4 regions of the Idiomarina sp. UBA4520 genome follow, and region 3 is predicted to be linked to each of the others. Evidence: predicted binding sites of a transcription regulator. Region 3 holds the regulator's gene; each other region holds the start of a gene.
What was found. Region 3 encodes FliA, which starts transcription of late flagellar genes. Its sites were predicted from a motif close to CTAAAGNTNNNNNNNNNNNNGCCGATA; they were not measured.

Region 1 (6,045 bases), on a different contig from region 3:
TTATACTCTCGATATTTCAGAATGGAAAGGAAACCAGCTGCCGAAAGCGGGTGCAAAAGTTGATTTTGCAGTCACTGGTGATAAAGCAGAAGGGGTTTACCCTGACTCTGCGGCTTCAAATACCAGCACATCGTCGAAGAAAATTGCCGCCGCTGTCTTGGCCTTTTTCTTAGGCGCTTTTGGTGCCCATAAATTCTATCTGGGATACACCAAAGAAGGCGTTATTATGCTGTTGGTGTTCTTGTTTGGTTTTATCCTACTGGGAATCCCATCATTCATCATTGGTATTATCGCGTTTATTGAATTCATTATTTATATCGTTAAGCCCGACGATGAATTCGAGGAAACCTATGTTCAGGGGCATCGTCCTTGGTTTTAAGAGCTAGGCAATAAAAAAGGCGCCATTGGCGCCTTTTTTATGATTAAAACTCAGTACTATTAGCCTAAGTTTTTGTTCACAAAGTCCCAGTTCACTAACTTCCAGAACGCTTCTAAGTAGTTAGGACGAGAATTGCGATAGTCGATGTAGTAGGCGTGTTCCCATACGTCGACAGTTAACAGTGCTTCAACACCGTCGTGTGCAACTGGAGTATCTGCGTCATCCGTATTCAGGATATCAACAGAGCCGTCAGATTTTTTCACTAACCAAGTCCAGCCTGAGCCGAAGTTGCCTGCAGCGCTTGCGTTGAACTCTTCCTGGAACTTCTCGAAAGAGCCCCATTTGTCGTTGATAGCGTCAGCAACTGCACCTGTTGGAGCGCCGCCACCGTTAGGGCTTAAGCAATTCCAGTAAAACGTATGGTTCCAGACTTGAGCTGCGTTGTTAAACAAACCGCCTTTTTCAGACTTAATGATGTCTTCTAACGACTTGTTTTCAAGGTCAGTACCTTTTACCGCGTCGTTCAGTTTGTTGACGTAAGTCGCGTGGTGTTTGCCGTAGTGATATTCTAAAGTCTCTTCTGAGATATGAGGCGCTAAAGCGTTTTTCTCATAAGGAAGAGCGGGTAGTTCAAATGCCATAGTCTCTCTCCGTAGTTTTTCTTTTAGGGCAAATTAATATCTGGCGCTATCAAATTCAGCCACCAGAAGACGAATTGTGTTCTTTGTATCTACGTTATATAGGGTTGGTTAGATTGCTTTTCAAGGAAATCTTTCAATTTAGGCAAATCTTTTCTGCTGTGCTAGAATACTTGAGTGTTTTAATCAACCATTATTTAGAGCAGAGGTGTTATGGAAACGGTTGACAGAATTAAGCAGCAAATCGAAGAAAATCCTATTTTGTTATACATGAAAGGCTCGCCGAAACTGCCAAGCTGTGGCTTTTCGTCACAGGCATCACAAGCATTAATGGGCTGTGGTCAGCCATTTGCTTATGTTGATATTCTGCAGAACCCAGACATTCGTGCGGAACTGCCAAAGTACGCAAACTGGCCAACCTTCCCACAGCTTTGGGTTGAAGGTGAATTAGTCGGTGGTTGTGATATTATCATTGAGATGTTCCAAAACGGTGAGTTGCAGCAACTGATCACAGAAGTTGCAGAGCGCCATCCGGAACCTTCAGCAGAGTAAAATAGCTGAACGAATATTAAGCAATCGGTCAAAAGTTTTGACGGAGCCCCTTGTTTTTGACTTGGGGTATCCCCATTACCGATTGTGAAGGTTTCATTTACTTTAACTGAAATGGAGAGAATCAATGTCTGTATTAGTAGGTCGTAAAGCACCTGATTTTACTGCAGCAGCGGTACTTGGCTCAGGTGAAATTGTTGAAGATTTCAAACTGTCTGACCATATCAAAGGCAAAAAAGCAGTTATTTTCTTCTACCCACTGGACTTCACTTTCGTATGTCCTTCTGAGCTAATCGCTTTTGACAAGCGTTTAGAAGAATTCAACAAGCGTGGCGTAGAAGTTATCGGTGTTTCTATCGATTCTCAATTTACGCACAACGCATGGCGTAACACGTCAACTGACGACGGTGGTATCGGTCAGGTGAAATACCCACTGGTTGCTGACGTACGTCACAGCATCTGTAAAGCGTATGACGTTGAACACCCAGAAGCAGGCGTTGCGTTCCGTGGCTCATTCCTGATCGACGAAGACGGTGTGGTTCGTCACCAGGTTGTTAACGACTTACCATTAGGTCGTAACATCGACGAAATGCTGCGTATGGTTGACGCACTGAACTTCCACCAGAAGCACGGTGAAGTTTGCCCAGCAGGTTGGGAAGAAGGTAAAGAAGGCATGAAAGACAACCCTGAAGGTGTTGCTTCTTACTTGTCTAAAAACGCTGACAAACTATAAGCGTTTAATGATATTAAAAAAGTCGCTCTTCGGAGCGACTTTTTTGTTTTCCCTTTGTGTTTTTGAGCTAGTCATTAGAAGCCAGTGGCCAGCCACCTAAATCTTTCCAGCGATTGACCATCCAACAGAATAATTCAGCTGTGCGCTCAGTGTCATAAAGAGCGGAGTGTGCCTGTTTCCCATCAAACTCAATTCCGGCAGCCTGACAAGCTTTTATAAGCACTGTTTGACCTAATGTCAGAGCAGCCAAAGACGTGGTGTCAAAGCTCACAAAGGGGTGAAACGGATTACGTTTTAAATTGGCTCGCTCAGCCGCAGCCATGACAAAACTATGGTCAAAGTTCGAGTTATGACCGACCAGAACTGAGCGCTGACAACCCGCTGCTTTTTGCGCTTTTCTAATAGGTTTAAACATTTCTCTTAGTGCTTCTGACTCCGGGACTGCACCGCGCAGGGGGTTATTTGGGTCAATACCATTAAAGTCGATAGCCGCTTGTTCTATGTTAGCGCCTTCAAAAGGTTCAACGTTATAATGCACCGAATCAACCGGCTTTAAAGTGCCGTCGCTGTCAAAGTCCAGCAGTACCGCGGCTATTTCTAAAAGGGCATCTGTTTTTGCGTTAAAACCCGCGGTTTCAACGTCCACAACGACAGGCATATAGCCACGAAACCGTTTCTTCATTAGCGACTCAGAAGTGTCAGACATAAAGACCCTTTAGTTATTAAGCTGGTTATTTCAATTTGCGCCTATTATGCCAAAGATATATCGATAATGCTGAGAGAAACTCTAAAGCACAGCGAATAAATGCCGATAAAAGCGTATTAGAATTTTAAACCGGAGTGCCTATGAAAAACTGGCCGATGTTAACTGCAGCTGCAGCGTCTGTATTGCTGGCAACGAGCCAGGCAAACGCCAATGCAGTTAGGCATTACAGTGCTGACCTTGATAGTTCGTCGTGGCAACTTAGCGAGGCCAGTCGGTTGGAGTGTGCGTTAGAGCACGAAATTCCGCGCTACGGTAAAGTTCGTTTTCAAAGCGAAGCCAGTAAAGAGCTGAACTTACGCATGAAAATGGACATGAAAAAGCTGCCTGACAGCTATGATGTCTCTGCGATTGAATCTGTGCCGCCTCGCTGGCGACCAGGGGAAGCAAGTTACGAGATTGGCTCTATGCAGCTCTATAAGCAGTTTAATGGCGAGTTACAAAAGCAACTGGCCTGGACACTGTTGAGTGAATTGGAAAAAGGGCGCTATCCAACGTTTTTCTACGACGACTGGTACAACAATCGTGATCAGGTGGCGGTGTCATTGTCGTCAGTGAATTTTCGAAATAAATACGATGACTTTTTAAGTTGTGTCAATGCGCTGTTGCCGTTTAGCTTTGAAGACATTGCTTACACGGTATTGAATTATGAAGATGGCAGTGAAAAGCTGACCATATCGTCACAGCGTAAGCTCAAGCAAATTAGCGACTACCTGAAAGTCGACAATGATCTTGAGTTGGTGCTTGTCGATGCTTACACCGACTCACTCGGAGCCCGGGGGCCGAATCAAGAGCTAACCGAAGAACGAGCCAAAGAAATACAGGCGTTTTTTGTTGAACGTGGCATAGCGGCTGATCGCATAAAAACCGTTGGGCACGGCGAGGACAGACCGATTAAGTCGAATGACAACGAAATTAATCGTCGGTTAAACCGCCGGGTCATTGTACAGTTGGCAAAACCGTCAGGGATTGAGCTTTAATCGCTCAATCGCTGGTTTTGTCTTTAAATTCGCACAAGTCTTCAATAATGCACGAGCCACAGCGAGGTTTTCGGGCAATACAGGTGTAGCGACCGTGCAGAATAAGCCAATGGTGCACATCGACTTTAAACTCCGCCGGCACCACTTTTATCAGTTTTTCTTCCACTTCTTTAACGTTTTTTCCCGGCGCTAACTTGGTACGGTTAGATACGCGGAAAATATGGGTGTCCACAGCAATGGTCGGCCAGCCGAATGCGGTATTTAAAACGACATTAGCCGTTTTACGTCCGACCCCAGGCAGTGCTTCCAACGCGGCTCTGTCTTCCGGGACTTCACCACCATATTGCTCAACCAGAATTTTACAGGTCTTGTAGGCATTCTCGGCTTTCGAGTTAAACAAACCAATGGTTTTTATGTACTCTTTTATACCATCCACGCCTAAAGCGAACATCTCTTCAGCGGTTGGAGCTGCAGGGAATAACTTGCGTGTCGCTTTATTAACTCCGACATCGGTTGCCTGAGCCGACAATAGCACCGCAATAAGCAGCTGAAATGGGGTGTCGTATTCAAGCTCCGTGGTTGGGTTTGGGTTATTGTCGCGAAGACGGCTTAAAATTTCGTGGCGCTTAGTTTTATTCATAATTAATTATTACTGTTGTGCGGTTACACGGGCGCGGGTGACGGTTTTCTTCTCTGCGCGCTCGGCTTTTATAGCATCAATTCGGTTTTTCAGGGCAATGATAAAGCCCATACCAATAAAGGCGCCTGGCGGCAATATGGCAAGCAGAAGCGGATAGTCAACGGTGAATAACTCAATTCTTAATTGGGCGGCCCAGTCGCCAAGTAAGAGCTCGGCCCCGTCGAACAAAGTACCATTACCAATAATTTCACGTATGGCGCCCAGCAGCATCAGTACCAACGCAAAACCTATGCCCATCATCAAGCCGTCAAATGCCGCTTTCTGCCACGGGTTTTTAGACGCATAAGCTTCGGCACGGCCGATAATGGCGCAGTTTGTGACTATTAATGGAATGAAAATGCCGAGCGATTGGTACAGCTCGAACACATAGGCATTCATGAGCAATTGAATAACAGTAACAAAGGTGGCAATGACCATTACAAAGACCGGAATGCGTATTTCCTGAGGCACAAAACTGCGCACGAGTGACACAGTTACATTAGAGCCGATAAGCACAAACAGTGTCGCCAAGCCGAGTCCTAAAGCGTTAGTGACAGACGCCGTGACAGCCAAGAGAGGGCATAAGCCAAGTAGCTGCACTAAAGCTGGGTTGTTATCCCAGAGTCCTTGCCAGGTTAGTTCTTTGTACTCGTTCATTGTGCGGCCTCCTCACAGCGCTGAAGCTCAGCATTGAATAATGTGTCCGCGTTTTCTTCTAGATAAAGTGTCGCTCGTTTGACTGCGCCAACCACCGCTCGCGGTGTAATGGTTGCGCCTGTGAATTGATCAAACATGCCACCGTCGCGCTTTACTGCCCAACGGTCATCGTCTTCGGATTTAACTCGCTTGCCTGAAAACGACGTGATCCAGTCGTTTTTCTCTATTTCTATTTTATCACCCAGGCCTGGTGTTTCCTGGTGGCGCAAGGTCCTGACACCCAGTAACTCACCTGAAGGTTTCACCGCCAGTAATAAACGAATGGCACCTGAGTAGCCATCGGGAGCGACAATTTCGGCAGCCAACGCGGTGGGTTCATCGTTAACCCAGGCTCGATACATTGGGTGCGGTTCGTTGCTACCCAGTGCGTTATGAGTCACCAAACGACAAGACTGGTAAAGGTCATTGTCGTGCATTGCCGGAGGAATGAGTTGGTTCAGCGTGCGCAGTACCTGAGCTTGCTGTTGTTGTGCAATTTTATCTTTGGTCAGCACTTGTACGCCCACCACTAAAGCCGTAGCAATAACCGCAAAGGCGGCCAGTATAAGGCCGTTTTTCTGCATACTATTAATGGTCATTTGCGCTCTCCGTGACCATAAACGGTTGG
Region 2 (6,045 bases), on a different contig from region 3:
TCGAGGTTGAGTTCGGTGCGGATTTCGGCTTGGGAACCGTGCTTAATGAACTCGTCGGGGAGTCCGAGTTGCAGGACAGGAATAGACAAGCCTTTGTCGGCGAGATATTCCAGTACGGCACTGCCGGCGCCACCGGCTGTTACGTTTTCTTCAACGGTGACTAAACTGTCGTGTTTGGCAACGGTGTCTTCAATGGCTTGGGTATCCAGAGGCTTCACAAAGCGCATATCAATAACACTGGCGTTTAATGCGTCTGCTGCTTGCTGAACTTCGGGCAATAGTGTGCCAAAGTTCAGGAATGCTATTTTTTCACCTTCGCGGACGGTTCTGGCTTTGCCTATTTCTAGTGGCTTGGGGTCTCTCAATTCGAGCCCGACACCGGCTCCGCGTGGATACCTTACTGAAACAGGCCCTTTATACTGATAACCGGTGGTTAGCATATCCAGGCATTCTTGCTCGTCACTAGGCGTCATTATGACCATATTCGGTATGCAGCGCATGTAACTAATATCGAAAGCGCCCTGGTGGGTTGGGCCGTCGGCACCAACAATACCGGCGCGGTCAATCGCAAATAATACATCTAAGTTCTGTAGCGCCACGTCGTGAATTAACTGGTCGTAACCGCGCTGTAAGAACGTGGAGTAAATAGCGACAACAGGTTTCATACCAGCTATGGCTAAACCAGCGGCGTAGGTGACACTATGCTGCTCAGCTATGGCGACATCAAAGTATTGTTCGGGGTAGGCCTGTGAAAATTCGACCATCCCGGAGCCTTCCCGCATAGCGGGTGTTATCGCCATCAACGACTTATCGTTTTGAGCTGTGCTACACAGCCATTGACCAAAAATATCGGAGTAGTTAGGCACTCCTGGAGCTTTTTGTGGCAGCTCTGATGACTTAGGGTCAAACTTGGGTACGCCGTGGTAACCAATAGGGTCTTTCTCAGCGGGCTTATAGCCTTTGCCTTTTTGCGTCACTATATGCAGTAACTGAGGACCTTTCAGGTCTTTCATATTACGTAGGGTGTCTACCAGCGCATTAACATCGTGACCGTCAATGGGGCCTATATAGTTAAAGCCAAGCTCTTCGAAAATTGTGCCTGGCGCCATCATGCCTTTCATATGCTCTTCGGCACGGCTGGCGAAATGACGAATATGAGGCAGTGGACTTAGCAGCTTCTTGCCGCTCTCGCGTAATGAGGTATAAAAACGACCAGACAGTAAGCGCGCGAAATGATGGTTCAGCGCACCGACGTTCTCTGAAATTGACATGTCATTGTCGTTCAGAATAACCAGCATGTCGGGTTTTATGTCACCGGCATGGTTCATTGCCTCAAAGGCCATACCGGCAGTCATAGCGCCGTCACCAATAATGGACACCACTTTCTGCTCACGTTTTTGACGCTGTGCGGCAACAGCTAAACCTAAAGCTGCGGATATTGATGTACTCGAATGCCCAACAGAAAGCACGTCATAGTCGCTTTCTTCGCGCCATGGGAAAGGGTGCAAACCGTCTTTTTGGCGAATGGTATGTAGCTGCTCTTTGCGACCCGTGAGAATTTTGTGCGGATATGCCTGGTGCCCAACGTCCCAAACTAACTTGTCATTTGGCGTGTGATACACGTAGTGCAGAGCAACAGTAAGCTCAACAGTTCCAAGGCCAGAGGCTAGGTGACCACTGCTTTGACTGACTGAGGTCAGTAAAAACTGACGCACTTCAGCGCATAAATCGGTCAGTTGACTCGGCGCAAGCTCGCGCAAATCAGCTGGAGAATTAATTTTATCGAGTAACGGGTAATTTTGTATCATTCGCTCAGTGATCCCGCTTCAGCAGGACGTCAGAAAATTGTTCGAGTTTTGCCGTATTGTAAGGGATATCGGCGAGTGACAGTAGTGCTTTCTCATGCAACGAGCTTAAGTATTTTTGAGCACCTTCGACGCCTAATAGCTGAACATAAGTCGACTTGTCTGCCGCTGTGTCCGAGCCCTGCGGTTTGCCCAGTAGCTCTGTGTTGCCAATAACGTCGAGAATATCATCCTGAACCTGAAATGCGAGCCCCAAATGGGTCGCAAACTCTTCAAAATGAGGCTGCCATTTTAGTGCTTCCTCTTCACCACACAGCACGCCTATTGTTGCCGCAGCTTCAATTAAAGCACCGGTTTTATGTCGGTGCATGTGTTCAAGTTCGTGTTCGTTTACCTGTTGACCGGTGGCTTGTAAGTCAATTGCCTGACCGGCGCACATACCCGCACTGCCACTCGCACGAGCCAATGCATTCACCATAGACAACTGACGCTCTGCCTTCAACCCACCTAACGGCCATTCTGACAATAATTCGAAGGCCAAAGTTTGCAGAGCATCGCCCGCTAAAATAGCGGTCGCTTCATCAAAGGCAATATGGCAGGTCGGTTGGCCGCGCCTGAGTTCATCGTTGTCCATGGCGGGCAGGTCGTCATGAATCAGTGAATACGCATGAATTAATTCAATAGCACCGGCAGCCGTCAACGCGGCTTGTTTATCGCCACGGCAAATTTCGGCAATAGTCATTAGTAAGTAAGGACGGACACGCTTGCCGCCCAGTAGCACGCCATGCTCCATCGCCCGCCTAAGCGTTTCATTAATAGAGTGACGCGCCAGCTGCTGTTTTAAAAATGCGTCGACTTGCTCGCGCACATCAGCCGTTAACGCATTAATGCTCACATCACTTCTCCGTCATCATTATCGGCAGAGCCTTCCTGAGCAGCCATGAGTGTCGTCACTTTTTGCTCAGCCTGTTGCAGCTGTTGTTGACTGGTGCGAGCCAGTTGAATGGCCTTCTCAAACTTTTCCAGCGACTTTTCCAGTGGCAGTTCACCGTGCTCAAGCTCATTAACCAATGACTCAAGCTCTTCTAATGCCTGCTCAAACGACGGGGCTTTTTGTTGTTCTGACATAATGCTTCTTGCGCAATTGTTGTGTGTTAGGGCTAATTATCCGATAAAGAATCCCGAATGTCAGCCGATGATCTCATTATTCCTGTGTAACATAACAAGAAGATGCTTGTCAGAGCAGCGCTATTGTTTAAGAATGGAGCGTAGCTGGAATGGCAAAACGAGAATTGGGGAGGAGAACTGAGTGGATATTGCAACGCTCATAGGAATCATCGGCGCCATTGGCTTCGTGGTTGTGGCGATGGTTTTAGGGGGAGACATTGGGCTATTTCTTGATACTCGCTCATTTTTTATTGTTTTTGGTGGCTCCCTGTTCATTACGCTCGCAAACTTCTCGCTTAGCCAGTTCCTGGGCACCGGCAAGGTTGTCGTAAAAGCCTTCTTTTTCAAAATTGAACACCCGCAAGAGCTTATCGACACTGCGGTTGAAATGGCTGATGCTGCCCGTAAAGGTGGTTTTTTAGCACTGGAAGAAGCCGAAATCCCCAATAAATTCTTCCGTAAAGGTGTCGACATGCTGGTCGACGGCCACGACGCAGAAGTTGTCAGAACAACTCTTTCGAAAGACATAAAAATGAGCTTTGCGCGTCATGAAGAGGGCGCTCGAGTCTTTAAAATTCTCAGTGATGTAGCACCAGCCATGGGTATGATAGGTACGTTGATTGGCCTAGTGGCTATGCTGTCCAACATGGATGACCCTAAAGCCATTGGTCCGGCAATGGCTGTTGCCTTGCTGACAACGCTGTATGGTGCGTTTCTGGCTAACGTTATTGCTATTCCAATTGCTAACAAGCTAATACTGCGTGCCGAGCAGGAAAAGCTGAATCAGCAGCTGGTTCTGGATGCTATTTTGGGTATTCAGGACGGTCAGAACCCGCGCGTTATTGAAGGTATTCTGCGTAATTACCTGGCTGAGTCGAAGCGTATCGGCGATGGGGACGAGGAAGAGTAATAATGGCCTCTGAAACAGTAAGAGACGAAGAAGAAGAGTGCGACTGTCCACCACAGGGACTTCCCATGTGGATGGCAACGTTCGCCGACCTGATGACACTGTTAATGTGCTTCTTCGTCTTGCTGTTGGCGTTCTCAGAAATGGACGTGCTGAAGTTTAAGCAAATAGCGGGTTCAATGAAGTACGCACTTGGTGTGCAGAATAAAATTGAAGTGAAAGACATTCCGAAAGGCACTAGCGTTATTGCTCAGGAGTTCCGTCCGGGGCGTCCTGAACCAACACCTATAGAAACCATTCAGCAGCAAACCGTTGAAATGACCCAGCAAATGCTGGAGTTCCAGGAAGGTCAGTCCGATTTTGCCGGCGGTCAGCAAACCGAGCGTGGCGGTCAGGAAGCGGACAGTCAGGAAGACGAAAAGCAGGCGGAATCAGAAAACACCGAAGCCATGACTCAGGTATCTAAAGAGCTTATGCGGCGCATTGAACGGCAGCTCGAAAATGAAATTAAAGCAGGTACCATTGAATTAGAGCAGCATGGTCAGCAAATCATTATTCGTATTCGTGAGCAGGGGTCATTCCCGGAAGGGTCGGCGTTTTTGCAGCCACAGTTCCGTCCGATTATTCAACAAGTAGCAACAGCACTTAAAGAAATCCCGGGCGAAATCACCATTTCAGGACACAGTGATAACGAGCAAGTGGTGTCAGAAATTTACTCCTCGCGTTGGGACCTTTCCAGCAAACGAGCCGTAGCAGTTGCCGAAGAAATACTTAAAGTTGAAGACTTTAGCGAAGATCGTATGGTGGTTATGGGGTATTCAGACACCAAACCACTGGTGCCTAACAACTCTGAAGAGAACCGCCGCCGTAACCGCCGTGTTGAAATATCGGTGATGCAGGGTAAAGCGGCAGAGTCTGAACAGCAGGTTGACGTTATAGACTAAGCGCTGGTTTCTGGCGCTTAGGACACGTATAATTGCCGACTTTCCCCCAACGTCTAATGATATTGCTATGAAGTTTGTTGTTCGTCTGCACGCCGAAATTACCATCAAAAGCGCATCCGTCAGAAAACGCCACGGTAAGGTGTTAACCAATAACTTGCGCAAAATTTTGGCGCCGATACATCCGTCCATTTATGTGAAATGGCTTTGGGATCGCATTGAAGTAGCGGCAGATACCGACAGCAATGATGCGCGTGCCGCCATACGTGAAACGCTTAGGCATACTCCGGGCATTTCATGGTTTGCGGAAGTTATCGAACAGCCGTTAACGACCTTTGACGACATTACTGATTTAGTGGGTGAGCATTGGAATAAGCGGCTGCAAGGTAAAAGCTTTGCGGTGCGTGTAAAGCGGCAGGGTAAACACGAGTTTAACTCACAGCAACTTGAACGCTACATTGGCGGCTATCTACTGAAACACGCTGAAAACTCCCGTGTTCAGTTAACCCGACCTGACGAAGAAGTTCAGTTGCAAATTACCAATCAGGTGGTTCATTTAATTGGTGAACGTATCGACGGCCTGGGCGGCTTTCCTATTCCAACGCAGGAAACGGTGCTGTCCTTGCTCAGTGGCGGCTTTGATTCGGGCGTTGCCAGTTATGAGTTTATTCGCCGAGGCGCACGTACTCATTTCTGCTTTTTCAACTTAGGGGGCGACGCTCACGAAGTGGCGGTGCGTCAAATTGCCTATTTCCTTTGGAAAAAATACAGCTCATCGCACCCTATTAAGTTTATTAGTGTCGACTTTGCACCTATTGTCGATGACATTTTAACGAATGTCGATAATGGCCAAATGGGGGTTGTACTAAAACGTCAAATGCTAAGAGCGGCTGCCCGGGTTGCGCACTATGTAAAAGCCCAGGCTTTAGTCACCGGTGAGGCTATAGGTCAGGTGTCGAGCCAGACATTGTCAAATTTACGCGTCATTGATCAGGCGACACCGGCACTGGTGCTACGCCCGCTAATTACCAAAGACAAACAGGAAATTGTCGACGAAGCGAAGAAAATAGGCACCGAGCCGTTAGCTAAGTCAATTCCTGAATATTGTGGGGTTATTTCAAATAAACCGACGGTGAAAGCGGTACCTGAAGTTATCGAGGCGGAAGAAGCGAAGTTGAACCAGGATTTGTTAGAGCAGGTCGTGCGCGCATCGAATGTGTTGAGT
Region 3 (6,045 bases):
GAACGCAGGTCTCATTAACCAGGAAGAAGCTAAACAGCGACGCAGTGACGTCACTCGGGAAGCTGACTTCTACGGCTCGATGGACGGTGCCAGTAAATTTGTTAAAGGCGACGCCATCGCCGGTATTCTTATTCTGCTTATCAACATTGTTGGTGGTCTGCTCATTGGTATGATCCAGTACGGACTGACCTTCGGTGAAGCGGTAGAAGTCTACACGCTACTGACCATTGGTGACGGCTTGGTCGCCCAAATTCCAGCGCTGTTACTGTCTGTTGCGACTGCAATTATTATTACCCGCGAAAATGACAGCAAAGACATGGGTGACGCAGTCGTTCTGCAGTTGCTCGACAACCCGAAAGTATTGGTTATTTCCAGTTCAGTATTGTTCGCTATGGGTGTTATTCCGGGCATGCCGCATTTAGCGTTTCTAAGCATGTCGGCGGTTCTTGCGGGCGCTGCATACTTCAAACTTAAGAAGAACAAGACCGAGCAAGGCGAGCTGGTTGAAAAAGAACAAGAGCAGCAAGTTCAGCAGGCACAGCAAAAAGAACTGTCCTGGGACGATGTTCGACATGTTGACACCATTGGTTTGGAAGTTGGCTACCGCCTTATTCCGCTGGTAGACAAGCAACAAGGCGGTGAGCTTCTCTCCCGTATTAAAGGTGTGCGTAAGAAGCAGTCGCAGGAATTCGGCTTCCTGGTACCCGCGGTGCATATTCGGGATAACCTCGACTTAGGGCCTAACAGCTACCGTATTACATTAATGGGTGTGACCATGGGTGAAGCGGAAATTCGCCACGATTGGGAGCTTGCTATTAATCCGGGTCAGGTCTTCGGGGAACTTGAAGGCGAAAAAACCACTGACCCTGCTTTCGGTCTGGACGCAGTGTGGATCCGCCCAGAGCAAAAAGAGCACGCCCAAACTCTGGGTTACACCGTAGTGGATGCTGCGACGGTAGTGGCCACTCACTTAAGTCAAATTGTTACTAACCATGCGTCGCAACTGCTGGGTCATGAAGAAGCTCAAGAGCTGCTTGATAGACTGGGTCGCACGCATCCGAAATTGGTGGAAGGACTTATTCCTGACTTATTGTCCCTGGGCAACTTCGTGAAAGTGTTACAGAACTTACTGGATGAGGGCATTGCCATTCGCGATATGCGCACCATTGTGCAAACGCTGGTTGAGTATGCCGGCCGCAGTCAGGACCCTGACGTATTAACGGCCGCTGTGCGAATTTCTCTGCGCCGACTGATTGTTCAGGATATCTCTGAAGGTGAAACAGAACTGCCTGTCATAACTTTGGCGCCAGAGTTGGAACAGATGTTGCATCAGTCACTACAGATGGCTGGTAACGACGGAAATCAGCAAGGCGCAGGTATTGAACCAGGTTTAGCCGAACGCTTGCAACAGTCGTTACGCGAAACGCATCAGCAGCAGGAAATGAACGGGGAACCGTCAGTATTGCTGACATCCGGGCTACTACGCTCAACCATGGCGCGATTTGCGCGCCACGCTACCGACGGTATGCGTGTGTTGTCGTATCAGGAAATTCCGGATGACAAACAAATTCGCATTGTCAGCTCAATTGGTGGACAACAAAACAGTGGTGAACAAACCGCTACCTAATACAACGGGAGTCGCTTGTGAAAATTAAACGCTTTTTTGCAGAGGATATGCGTCGGGGCTTACAGCAGGTTAAAGAAACCTTAGGTGCTGATGCAATCATTCTTTCAAACAAAAAGGTTAACGGTGGTATCGAGCTAGTGGCGGCTGTTGACCCTGACGCGCGTGCGCCGGAAGCGGCTCCAGAAACGTCCGCAAATACTCAGGCACCGCAGGCACAGCAGGAATCGGAAGCGCCGGCTCAGTCTCTGTCTGAGTTGTTGCAGCGCCAAAATTCGACGTCTGCGTCTGCGCCTCAGCAGTCCGAGCCGCAAGCAGCGACTCAAGAAGACCATAGCGGTTATCAACAAATGGCGCACCAAGCTGCGTCAGCTCAACCGAAGCAACCACAAGCAGATATTTTTCCTGAGCAAATGAATACACCTGACAGTAACGACTCGGAAGCGATAGCAGAGCTGCGCTCACAGGTTAACGGTATTCGTCAGTTGTTAGAGCATCAGTTAAGCGGCCTCATGAAGCAGGAAATGGAGCGCGAAGAGCCGGTGCGTGCCATGTTAATGCAGCGACTCATGACAATGGGCCTTAGCGAACGTATTGCTGACCAAATTGCCTGCTTTATTCCTGAAAGCAGCTCAGACGAGGATGCCTGGGAGCAAACCATGCATTTGTTGGAAGGTCAGCTGAATACCACCAACGACGATATTTTGACACGCGGCGGGGCTGTTGCTCTTGTCGGTCCTACCGGCGTGGGTAAAACCACCACCATTGCTAAGTTGGCGGCGCGTTATGCACAGCGTCACGGCGCGGATAAAGTCGCATTGATTACTACTGACACCTTCAGAATTGGTGCCAGTGAACAATTACAGACCTACGGGCGTATTATTGGCTGTCCGGTGAAAGTAGCAAAAGACGCGAAAGAATTAGCTGACTCTTTGTTGTCGCTGCGCGATAAGAGCCTAATTTTAATTGATACAGCGGGTATGGGTCAGCGCGATAAACGCTTAAGCGAGCAACTGGGGCAGCTTATCCAGAATACACGCCTGAGAATTAGACCTTATCTGGTATTGTCAGCAACCTCACAAAACCAAGTGTTAGATGACGCGGTTAAGCAGTTCAAAACACTACCTTTGTCGGGTTGCATTTTTACCAAACTGGACGAATGCTTAAGTTTAGGAGAAAGTATCAGTGTGGCAATTGAAAACGGCCTGCCCGTTGGTTATGTGACCAATGGTCAGCAAGTGCCTGAAGACATTAAAGTTGCCGACGCAAATTATCTGGTGTCTGAAGCCGAGCGATTAATGGACAAAAGCATTTGTTCCTCGGTATCAGACGTGCCAAAATCGTACTGGAATGCGGCGTTTTCTCGCTGAGTGAGCCGTTATAAAATGACGCTGTTGTCGAAGAAGTAAAATAAGAGATACGCCCGATGGATCAAGCAAGCGGTCTGCGAAGAATGAAACAGTCAAAAGTAAAAGTCATAGCTGTCACAGGTGGTAAGGGTGGCGTGGGTAAAACCAACGTGTCACTGAATATGGCCATTGCTATGGCGAAGCAAGGGAAACGAGTACTGGTACTTGATGCCGACCTTGGCCTGGCCAATGTTGATGTCATGCTGGGCTTGCGTGTCGAACGCAATTTGTCCCATGTACTGAGCGGCCAATGCGAACTGGAAGATATTTTAATTGAAGGCCCTGGCGGCATAAAAATCGTTCCCGCGACATCGGGTACTCGCTCGATGGTTGACTTAAGCGAGTCAGAGCATGCCGGACTTATCCGCGCGTTTAGTCAATTGCAGGGAAATTATGACACTCTTATTGTCGATACGGCTGCCGGTATCGGTAACACCGTCGTCAGCTTTGCCCGCGCTTCGCAGGATGTCCTTGTGGTTGTCTGCGATGAACCTACCTCAATTACCGATGCTTACGCACTGATAAAAGTGTTAAGTCGCGAGCAGGGACTCTTCAAGTTCAAAGTGGTTGCCAATATGGTGCGCAATATGCGCGAAGGGCAAGTACTGTTCAATAAATTGACTAAGGTCACCGATCGCTTTCTTGACGTAGTGCTTGAGTTAGCGGCAATTGTTCCTCACGATGAAAACTTGCGCTTGGCGGTTAGGAAGCAACAACCGATGGTGTTGGCGTATCCTAAATCTCCGGCGTCACTGGCGTTTAAAGCATTAGCGAAGAAAGCTCTGGATTGGCCAATTCCTGCTCAGGCAGGAGGGCATTTAGAATTTTTCCTTGAGCAATTGATAACTTCTGCCGATAACGGGAGTAAGCGGGATGTTGCCAATGAATAAAGCCGCCGCTTATGCCGCAACAGCCGACAACCGTAACGCCATTATTGAGCAGCATACGGGGCTGGTTAAGCGAATTGCACACCACATGATGGCGAGGTTGCCAGCGAGTGTGCAAGTCGATGACTTAATTCAAGCGGGCATGATAGGCTTATTAGAAGCGGCGCGGAATTTTGATAACAGCAAAGGAGCCAGTTTTGAAACCTTTGCCGGAATACGTATTCGTGGCGCTATGTTGGATGAAATTCGACGTGGCGACTGGGCGCCGCGCTCAGTTCACAGAAATCATCGTCGCGTACTAGAGGCCATACGGCAGGTAGAGAATGACACCGGTCGTGATGCAAAAGACACTGAAGTGGCCAGTAAGCTGGGCATGAGCCTGGATGAATATCATGCCATTTTAAGAGATGTGAGTTCGGGGCGCATTATAGGTATTGAAGACTTAGGCGTTTCAGAAGATGCGTTAATGCCCGAGCAAGTGACAGGCTCAGCATACGAACCGCAGCGCGATGTCGAAAACGCAGCGTTTCATAAAGCCTTGGTATCGACAATTTCTTCGTTACCAGAGCGTGAAGCTTTAGTGCTTTCATTGTATTATGATGAAGAATTGAATTTGAAAGAGATAGGTGAAGTGCTGAGTGTGAGTGAATCTCGCGTCAGCCAAATTCACAGTCAGGCAATGGTGCGGCTCAAGTCGCGAATGCAGAATTGGGTTGAATAATTTTGGTGGTAATCGAGAGCCTCAGTGGAGGGTGCTTTGGATAAAAATATGAAAATTCTTGTTGTGGATGACTTTTCTACAATGAGACGAATCATTAAGAACTTACTTCGTGACCTTGGTTTTACGAATATTCAGGAAGCCGATGACGGCAACACGGCTCTGCCTATGTTGCAAAACGGCGATTTTGACTTTGTCGTGACCGACTGGAACATGCCGGGCATGCAAGGTATCGATCTACTGAAAGAAATTCGTAAGGACGATAATCTGTCGCACTTGCCGGTACTCATGGTAACGGCGGAAGCTAAACGCGAACAAATCATCGCTGCTGCGCAAGCAGGGGTTAACGGCTATATCGTTAAACCGTTCACAGCTGTGACGTTAAAAGAAAAGCTCGACAAGATTTTCGAACGCATTAGCTAAAAGGGCTATGACCATGTCTGATAAAGCCCACGATATTTCCCTCGAGCAGGCTAAAGAGCTCGTGTCTTTGCTCGAAGAGGGGAAGCAGCAACAAGCCAATCAACTTTTGGAAGACGTTTATAACCGTAGCAACGACAAACTGTTTACTTCAGTGGGTCAGTTGACGCGTGACCTCCACGAAGCTCTGCAGGATTTCCAGCTGGATCCTCGCATTGTGCAAATGACAGAAGATGATCTTCCTGACGCGCAAAACCGTTTACAGTACGTCATTCAAAAAACAGAAGACGCCGCTAATAGGACAATGGACGCGGTAGAGGCTTGTTTGCCGATGGCTGACGACATGCATCAGCGCGTTGAGAGCGTAATGCCGGTCTGGAATCGACTGATGAGCAACGATATTCAGTTAAATGAATTCAAGTCTTTGTGTCATGAGGTCGATGATGTACTTAAGCGCTGTGGTGAAAATATGCCACAAGTGCATGGGCTTATGACCGAAGTACTTATGGCTCAGGATTATCAAGACATTACCGGGCAGGTCATTCGACGGGTCATTCAACTGGTTGAAGACGTCGAAAAAAACCTCATTGAACTGTTAAAAATATTTGGCAAAGAAGAAGCACGCAGAGAAGCGGAAAAGGCCGAGTCTTCAAAGCAGAAAAGTGCCAGTGAGGCAGAAGGCCCAATTATTGATGCCGATAAACGTGATGACGTTGTTGGTGGGCAAGACGAAGTGGACGATTTATTGTCCAGTTTAGGTTTCTAGGAGCATCAGTCGCATGAGCTTTGATATGGATGAAGACATACTGCAGGACTTTTTGATCGAGGCGGGAGAAATCCTCGAGCAGTTGTCTGAGCAGTTAGTTGAGCTAGAAAACGACCCAGAAAACAAAGATTTATTAAACGCGATTTTCCGTGGTTTCCATACCGTGAAGGGTGGTGCAGGCTTTCTGTCGCTAACCGCATTAGTGGATACCTGCCACGGTG
Region 4 (6,045 bases), on a different contig from region 3:
AAGTGTGTCAGACCGGCCGCTTTTAAGGACAACTCTCGTTCATCACTGACACCACGGCGCGCATAAATTTGCCGCAACAATGGCGGAACATTTTGCGGCAAAAACTCGTCACTGACCGTTGGGTAGCGGCGTATTGTATAATCTGTCATTGCAGCTGCTGAACTACTTTCTTAATTCAGACAACAGGCGACGTGCCGGAACCGCCCCCGGAATTAAACTACCATCGGGTAAAATAATTGCAGGCGTTCCGGTAACGCCGAACGACTTACCCAGCGAGTAATGTTGCTCGACGGGGTTGCTGCACGAACTGTTGCCACGATAGCTTTCTTCGTCTTTAAAAGCACTTATCGCAGCTTTTTTGTCGTCTGCACACCAAACTGCTTGCAGCTCCTGTCCGCCTTTACTATCCAGACCGCCACGCGGGAATGCTAAGTACCGAATAGTAATACCGGCACTTAAGTAGCTGTCGAGGTTTTCATGCAGACGTTGGCAGTAACCACAAGTCGTGTCCGTGAATACAGTGACTTTGTACTTTTCATCGTCCGCTGTATAGACAATCATATCGTCCGTATAGTCCATCAGCATTTCTTTGCGAACCGCTGCCATACCCATTTCTGTCAGGTTCTCAGGCGCTGAATTTGTAATATCAAAGACATTACCGCTAATCAGCTTTTTACCGTCTTCTGACACATAGAACATGCCCTGGTTTGTGACCGCACGAACATAGCCGTCAATTTCGCCCGGCTCGGTTGAAATAACCTCAATACCTATTTTGTTCAAATGCTTGGTATTTAATTCGTCAGCGGAAATGGGCGCTGAAAATAGCGAAAAACCTAAAGCCGATACAGCCAATAACGTCGTCAAATACTGCATAAATACCTCTTATTATTGATGAGCGAACCCTACCCTGTTACCGCTTAAAATGCAATTATCCGCGCGGGTGATGCTGGGCATGCAGGGCTTGTAAACGCTCTCTTGCGACCTGCGTATAAATTTGCGTAGTCGATAAGTCACTGTGACCTAAAAGTAGCTGTAAGACTCTTAAATCGGCGCCATGGTTCAGTAGGTGAGTAGCAAACGCATGGCGTAACGTATGTGGCGATAAATGAGCGTATATGCCTGCGGTTTCAGCATAATGTCGTAACCGATACCAGAACGCCTGACGGGTCAATAATGAGCCTCGCTTAGTCACAAACACCCAAGGACTTTGTTTGTCTGTCAATGCCGGACGCCCATGCTTTAAATAACGCTCCAGCCATTCCAGCGCTTCTTCACCTAACGGAACCAGTCGCTCTTTATCGCCTTTACCAACCACTCGCACCAAGCCCTGTTGCCGGCTGACTTGGTCATACTGCAAGCGAACCAATTCGGTAACGCGCAGACCGGTTGCGTACAGCACTTCCAGCATGGTGCGATCACGCAGGCCAATTGGAGTGTCCGTTTCCGGAGCTTGCAGTAGGTTTTCAACATCGGCTTCGCTTAATGAGTGCGGAATGCTTTGCGGGAGCTTCGGACGCTTCAGCTTGGCGGTCGGGTCATGAGCAAGCCACTTCTGCTTCACCGCAAACTGGAAAAATTTTTTCGCAGAACTTAAAAAGCGAGAGGTACTTCGAGGAGACAAACCCTGAGTCCGGCGCCACAGTAGGTAGTCTTGAAGAATTAACTCATCAACCTCAAGTAACGGAGTTTTTTGGGGAAGCAGGTACTCACAGAATCGACGTAAGTCACTACGGTACGCCGCCTGGGTATTTTCACTGGAGCCATGGTGCAGCCATAAATGCTCAGTAAACGCATCAATACGCTCTTCATCTTCTGGAGGTAATTGCTTCATGTGGCTGCAAGACTATTGGTTGCGAAACATCAAGGCCATTATGCCCGAAGCGGAGAAACGATGAAATGCTTAGTGCGTAATACCTAATTTTTGTAACACATCGTAAAGTCCCGCCGGACCTCGTTTACGGTAATCATTAAGCTCTGGCTCTTCTTGCTTCGATTTTTTCTTTTCGACACGTTGACGTACACGCCAGTCTAAATTATGAAGCAACTCAATAGGCAAGCGGTCGGGACTTGCATCAGGCACGAGCGGTTGAGGGTGTGTAGCATCTTGCAGCTTAAAGTCAGACAGTTGGCTGACTGACTTATAAACACCGCTCGCTAAAACAACATTTTCTGCCGGTTCTAACGGTCGAGCTCTTGCAGCACCTATAGCTCTTTGCCAATTAGTTTGGTCATATTGGTTATCATCAATAACCGGATCAGCACCCAGTGCTGACACCCAATAAGCAAACTCACCCGCGAAGCCATGATTAACGGCTTCACTCGCGTGCTGCTCAAAAATGTCTGATGCTCTTTGCTGAACCGACTGAACTTGGCTCATACCGACCCTGGAAAATAACCTTAGATGTTCTTGTTATCGTCCAAAGTCAGGAAAGTTTAAGTTTTCTCTTTACAGCTCAGTTCTGACTGTTATTATACGCGCCTCTTGAGTGGAGGGGTTCCCGAGTGGCCAAAGGGATCAGACTGTAAATCTGACGGCTCAGCCTTCGCAGGTTCGAATCCTGCCCCCTCCACCACTTTTCTTGACGTTACCCGTCAATTTTCACAACGACTTTCCCTTGCGTTTTATTAGCAGCAACATAATCGAATGCCTGCTGAATATCTTCCTGCTCAAAGGTTTTATCAATAATGGGTTGTATGGCGCCGCTCGAAAACTGAGAGCCAAACTGCTGCCACATTTGTGTGAGTATTTCACCTTTACGCTCCGGCACTAAAGAACGCAGCGTAGAGCCAATAATGCGTTGGCGCTTCATAAGCATGCGTCCAAAGTCGATCGTGCCCTCGCGACCACCCATTAGGCCGATAAGAATAATACGACCGTCTTGGTTTAAGTAGTGCTGATCTTTTCCTATGGAGTCACCTGCTACCGGGTTCAGCACCACATCGACACCGCCAATACCTTTCATCGTTTCAATAATATCCTGCTGATAACGATTTATGGTGTCTGTGGCGCCAAGCTCTTTACAAAAACTTTCCTTGTCAGAGCTGCCGACAACAGCCGTTATTGGATTGCCACTTCCCCTACATAGCTGAATAAGTGAAGACCCCACCCCGCTGGCCCCTGCATGTGTAAGAACGGACTCTTGCGGCTGCAGGTTTGCCAGCATAAATACATTTAAATAAGCCGTAGCGAAGGTTTCTAACCACCCCGCAGCCATTTCGTCAGTCCAGTTATCAGGTACAGGGAGTACTTGTTCAGCTGGCACATTAACGTATTCAGCAAAGCCTCCGCCTGCCAGCAAGGCAGCAACCCGTTGCCCTTTTTGCGGGCCAGCCACACCGCTGCCAACCTCTGCGACAATGCCTGCTACTTCTAAACCGGGTATGTCAGATGCCCCCGGTGGCGGTGGATACTTGCCGGCTATTTGCATTAAGTCTGCCCGGTTCACACCGGCAGCTGACACTTTTACGGTAACCTCATTGGCAGAGGGATTTGGCAATGAGTTGATTTCAGACCAGCGCATTTTTCCTTCAGACAGTTGTAAAGCTTGCATATATCATCCTGTTGCTGCTTAACATTATTGAATTTAGACAGTATGCTGTTGCTAAGTCTTTAATTAAAGAGTGCTTGCCGCAAGAATGGATAAAACTCTGGAGCTCAATAATAAGCGTGTGCTGCTAATTGATGATCAGAAGCCCTTTCAAGTCATGCTTAAAGGCTCCCTGCTCAATTTGGGTGCAAAAGAGGTTCAGGTAAAAAGCACTGGTGAAGCGGGTATTGCCGCCTACGTGAAGAACCCTCACGATATTCTGTTGGTTGACTATAATCTCGGCTCTGGTAAAAACGGCCGTCAGGTTTTAGAAGAGCTACAAGTGCGCGGGCTGATGAAACCGCATACTCTGTTTTTTATTATTACCGGTGACAACTCTCGACCAATGGTGCTGAGTGCTCTTGAGCTTCAGCCCGATGACTATTTAATGAAGCCATTCTCGCATCGGGTGCTCCGCTCGCGCCTTACTCGCGCCTACAAGCGCCGAATGTGGCTAAAAGATGTGTTTCAGGCACTCACCTCTCATAATTACGAAGCCTGTATCAAAGCGTGCGAAAAACACATTGCGACGAACAGCCGCTACAGTAACTACTGCCGTAAGCTACAAATAGAGCTCTACAATAAGACGGGCCAGCTGCACGAAGCAGAGAAGGCGATAAAAGAACTGTTGGAAGATAACTCACACAGCTGGGTATTTTTGAAGCTAGCCGAAACCCGACTGTTGCAAAATTCGCCGGAAGAAGCACTGAACATTATTAATCATATTCTCAAACGCATGCCCCATGCGATAGAGGCTCAGGATTTAAAAACCGAGTGCTATCTACAACAGCAGCAGCTTGAAGAAGCGTTAAACAGCGCTCGCGACGCCATTACTATGGCGCCATTTTCAATCGACAGACAAACTCGACTGGCTCACATTGCTCGCGAAAACGGCGACTTTGACTTAGCAAAGCAAGCCATGAATAACGTGTTACAAATAGCGCGTAAGTCAGTATTTCGTAACGCAGAGCACCTGTGTAACTACCTGCGCAGTATTCTCGATGCCGCTGAAAACAGTGATACCCCGCAACAAATTAGTAAGTATCAAACTGAAGCCACCATGGAGCTTCAGCGCGCTCGCTACGACGAGCACTTGCTGCACGCCGACATTTCTTTTGAAGATCTCGAAGCTGTTCTTCTGTCTCGCATTGACTCATTCAACGGGCGCTTACGAGAGGCTCAGCATCGTTTGAATGAAGTCGTCGGCGATGACCTGGCCAACAACCGTGAAATCGATCGGAACCTTTTACCGGACGTTATTGCCGTTTTACTCGATGTTGGTGAATACGAAAAAGCGAATATGCTTGCCGGCCAACAAGCAGAAAAAGTGAAACTTGACAGTTACACGCTGAAAATCCTCAAATCCCGCATGGCGGCTGCTCAAAAACAGCAGGACGAATTCTTTAAAATTCATCGACAAGGTGCTGAAGCCTATCAAGCAGGCATTTACCAACAGGCGCTAAATGACTTTCGTCAGTCAATGGAGCTGGCACCACTAAATAGCGGTGCCGCCTTGAACTTCATTCAGGCTGCTGTTCGTTATACAGAAGAAAACCCTAAAGCCACCAATACAAACTCTCTGAAAAAAGAATGCGAGCAATGCTTTAAGGTACTTGAAGGATTGCAGCTCTCCGATAGCCACACACAACGTTACGAGCAGTTGTTAGAGGAAACCGAAGAGCTGGGTTTGCGCTAAAGCTTCTGATTCGCTGCCAGCGTTCCGCTTTGATAGTCCTTAATTGCCACATCCAGTTCCTCAGACGTGTTCATCACAAATGGGCCATACTGTGCGATAGGCTCGTTAATAGGTTTTGCGGCCAACACAATAACCCCTGCACCTGCATCGCTTTTAAGCGCTAAATCTGTGCTACTGTCGAGTTGCAGCAGCTCACCACGAGACACTGCTTCACCGTTTAATTCCAGCTCTCCCTCGTAGACATAGGCTAAACGCTTTTCCTGTTGCTGTGACTTTAACTCAAATTCGCCACTGAGTTTAACGTCCGCCATGAAAAAATCGCGCCCCGACAAGAGTACCGGTCCTTTCTCTTTAGCGTAGTTCCCCGCTATTAAGCGAAGTGTTGTATTACCGGTGTGCACTTCAGGTATTTCCGCTGAAGGAAAGTCAAACCACTCAGGGTCGGTCATTTTTTCCGAGGCAGGTAAGTTGACCCACAGCTGAAAACCCCACATAAGGCCTTCTACCTGTTTTGGCATTTCGGCATGAATAATGCCTTTTGCCGCCCTCATCCATTGTACACCACCGGCTTCCACTTCACCCGTATTCCCCACTGAGTCTTTATGCTCCATAGTGCCCGCCAACATGTAGGTCAGCGTGCAAAAACCACGATGCGGATGCGGAGGAAAGCCGGCAATATAATCGTCCGGGTTGTCAGACCTAAATTCATCCAGCATCAGGAACGGGTCCTGATGCCGCAAGCCAGGCTGGTTAATGACTCGA

Region 1: the regulator FliA is predicted to act here: its motif matches at 3,087-3,113, upstream of B3850_RS04930 (flagellar protein MotY).
Region 2: the regulator FliA is predicted to act here: its motif matches at 2,977-3,003, upstream of pomA (flagellar motor protein PomA).
Region 4: the regulator FliA is predicted to act here: its motif matches at 2,412-2,438, upstream of B3850_RS09725 (VC2046/SO_2500 family protein).

The regions. Positions count from the first base shown of each region.
Region 1 is NZ_DGMK01000011.1:258,085-264,129, reverse strand. Features, by position in the region: gene B3850_RS04955 (TM2 domain-containing protein) at 1-379, shown strand, start outside; gene B3850_RS04950 (superoxide dismutase) at 439-1,020, opposite strand; gene B3850_RS04945 (Grx4 family monothiol glutaredoxin) at 1,231-1,569, shown strand; gene B3850_RS04940 (peroxiredoxin) at 1,694-2,299, shown strand; gene rnt (ribonuclease T) at 2,367-3,005, opposite strand; gene B3850_RS04930 (flagellar protein MotY) at 3,146-4,042, shown strand; gene nth (endonuclease III) at 4,047-4,682, opposite strand; gene B3850_RS04920 (electron transport complex subunit E) at 4,692-5,378, opposite strand; gene rsxG (electron transport complex subunit RsxG) at 5,375-6,016, opposite strand; gene rsxD (electron transport complex subunit RsxD) at 6,013-6,045, opposite strand, start outside.
Region 2 is NZ_DGMK01000002.1:132,068-138,112, forward strand. Features, by position in the region: gene dxs (1-deoxy-D-xylulose-5-phosphate synthase) at 1-1,808, opposite strand, end outside; gene B3850_RS00955 (farnesyl diphosphate synthase) at 1,813-2,700, opposite strand; gene B3850_RS00960 (exodeoxyribonuclease VII small subunit) at 2,697-2,933, opposite strand; gene pomA (flagellar motor protein PomA) at 3,115-3,882, shown strand; gene B3850_RS00970 (flagellar motor protein MotB) at 3,885-4,823, shown strand; gene thiI (tRNA uracil 4-sulfurtransferase ThiI) at 4,891-6,045, shown strand, end outside.
Region 3 is NZ_DGMK01000015.1:65,746-71,790, forward strand. Features, by position in the region: gene flhA (flagellar biosynthesis protein FlhA) at 1-1,627, shown strand, start outside; gene flhF (flagellar biosynthesis protein FlhF) at 1,645-2,994, shown strand; gene B3850_RS07400 (MinD/ParA family protein) at 3,051-3,923, shown strand; gene B3850_RS07405 (RNA polymerase sigma factor FliA) at 3,916-4,641, shown strand; gene cheY (chemotaxis response regulator CheY) at 4,678-5,061, shown strand; gene B3850_RS07415 (protein phosphatase CheZ) at 5,075-5,824, shown strand; gene B3850_RS07420 (chemotaxis protein CheA) at 5,838-6,045, shown strand, end outside.
Region 4 is NZ_DGMK01000020.1:278,123-284,167, reverse strand. Features, by position in the region: gene recJ (single-stranded-DNA-specific exonuclease RecJ) at 1-149, opposite strand, end outside; gene B3850_RS09735 (thioredoxin fold domain-containing protein) at 163-873, opposite strand; gene xerD (site-specific tyrosine recombinase XerD) at 929-1,831, opposite strand; gene B3850_RS09725 (VC2046/SO_2500 family protein) at 1,901-2,377, opposite strand; tRNA gene B3850_RS09720 (tRNA-Tyr) at 2,489-2,573, shown strand; gene B3850_RS09715 (NAD(P)H-quinone oxidoreductase) at 2,586-3,551, opposite strand; gene B3850_RS09710 (tetratricopeptide repeat-containing response regulator) at 3,637-5,283, shown strand; gene B3850_RS09705 (pirin family protein) at 5,280-6,045, opposite strand, start outside.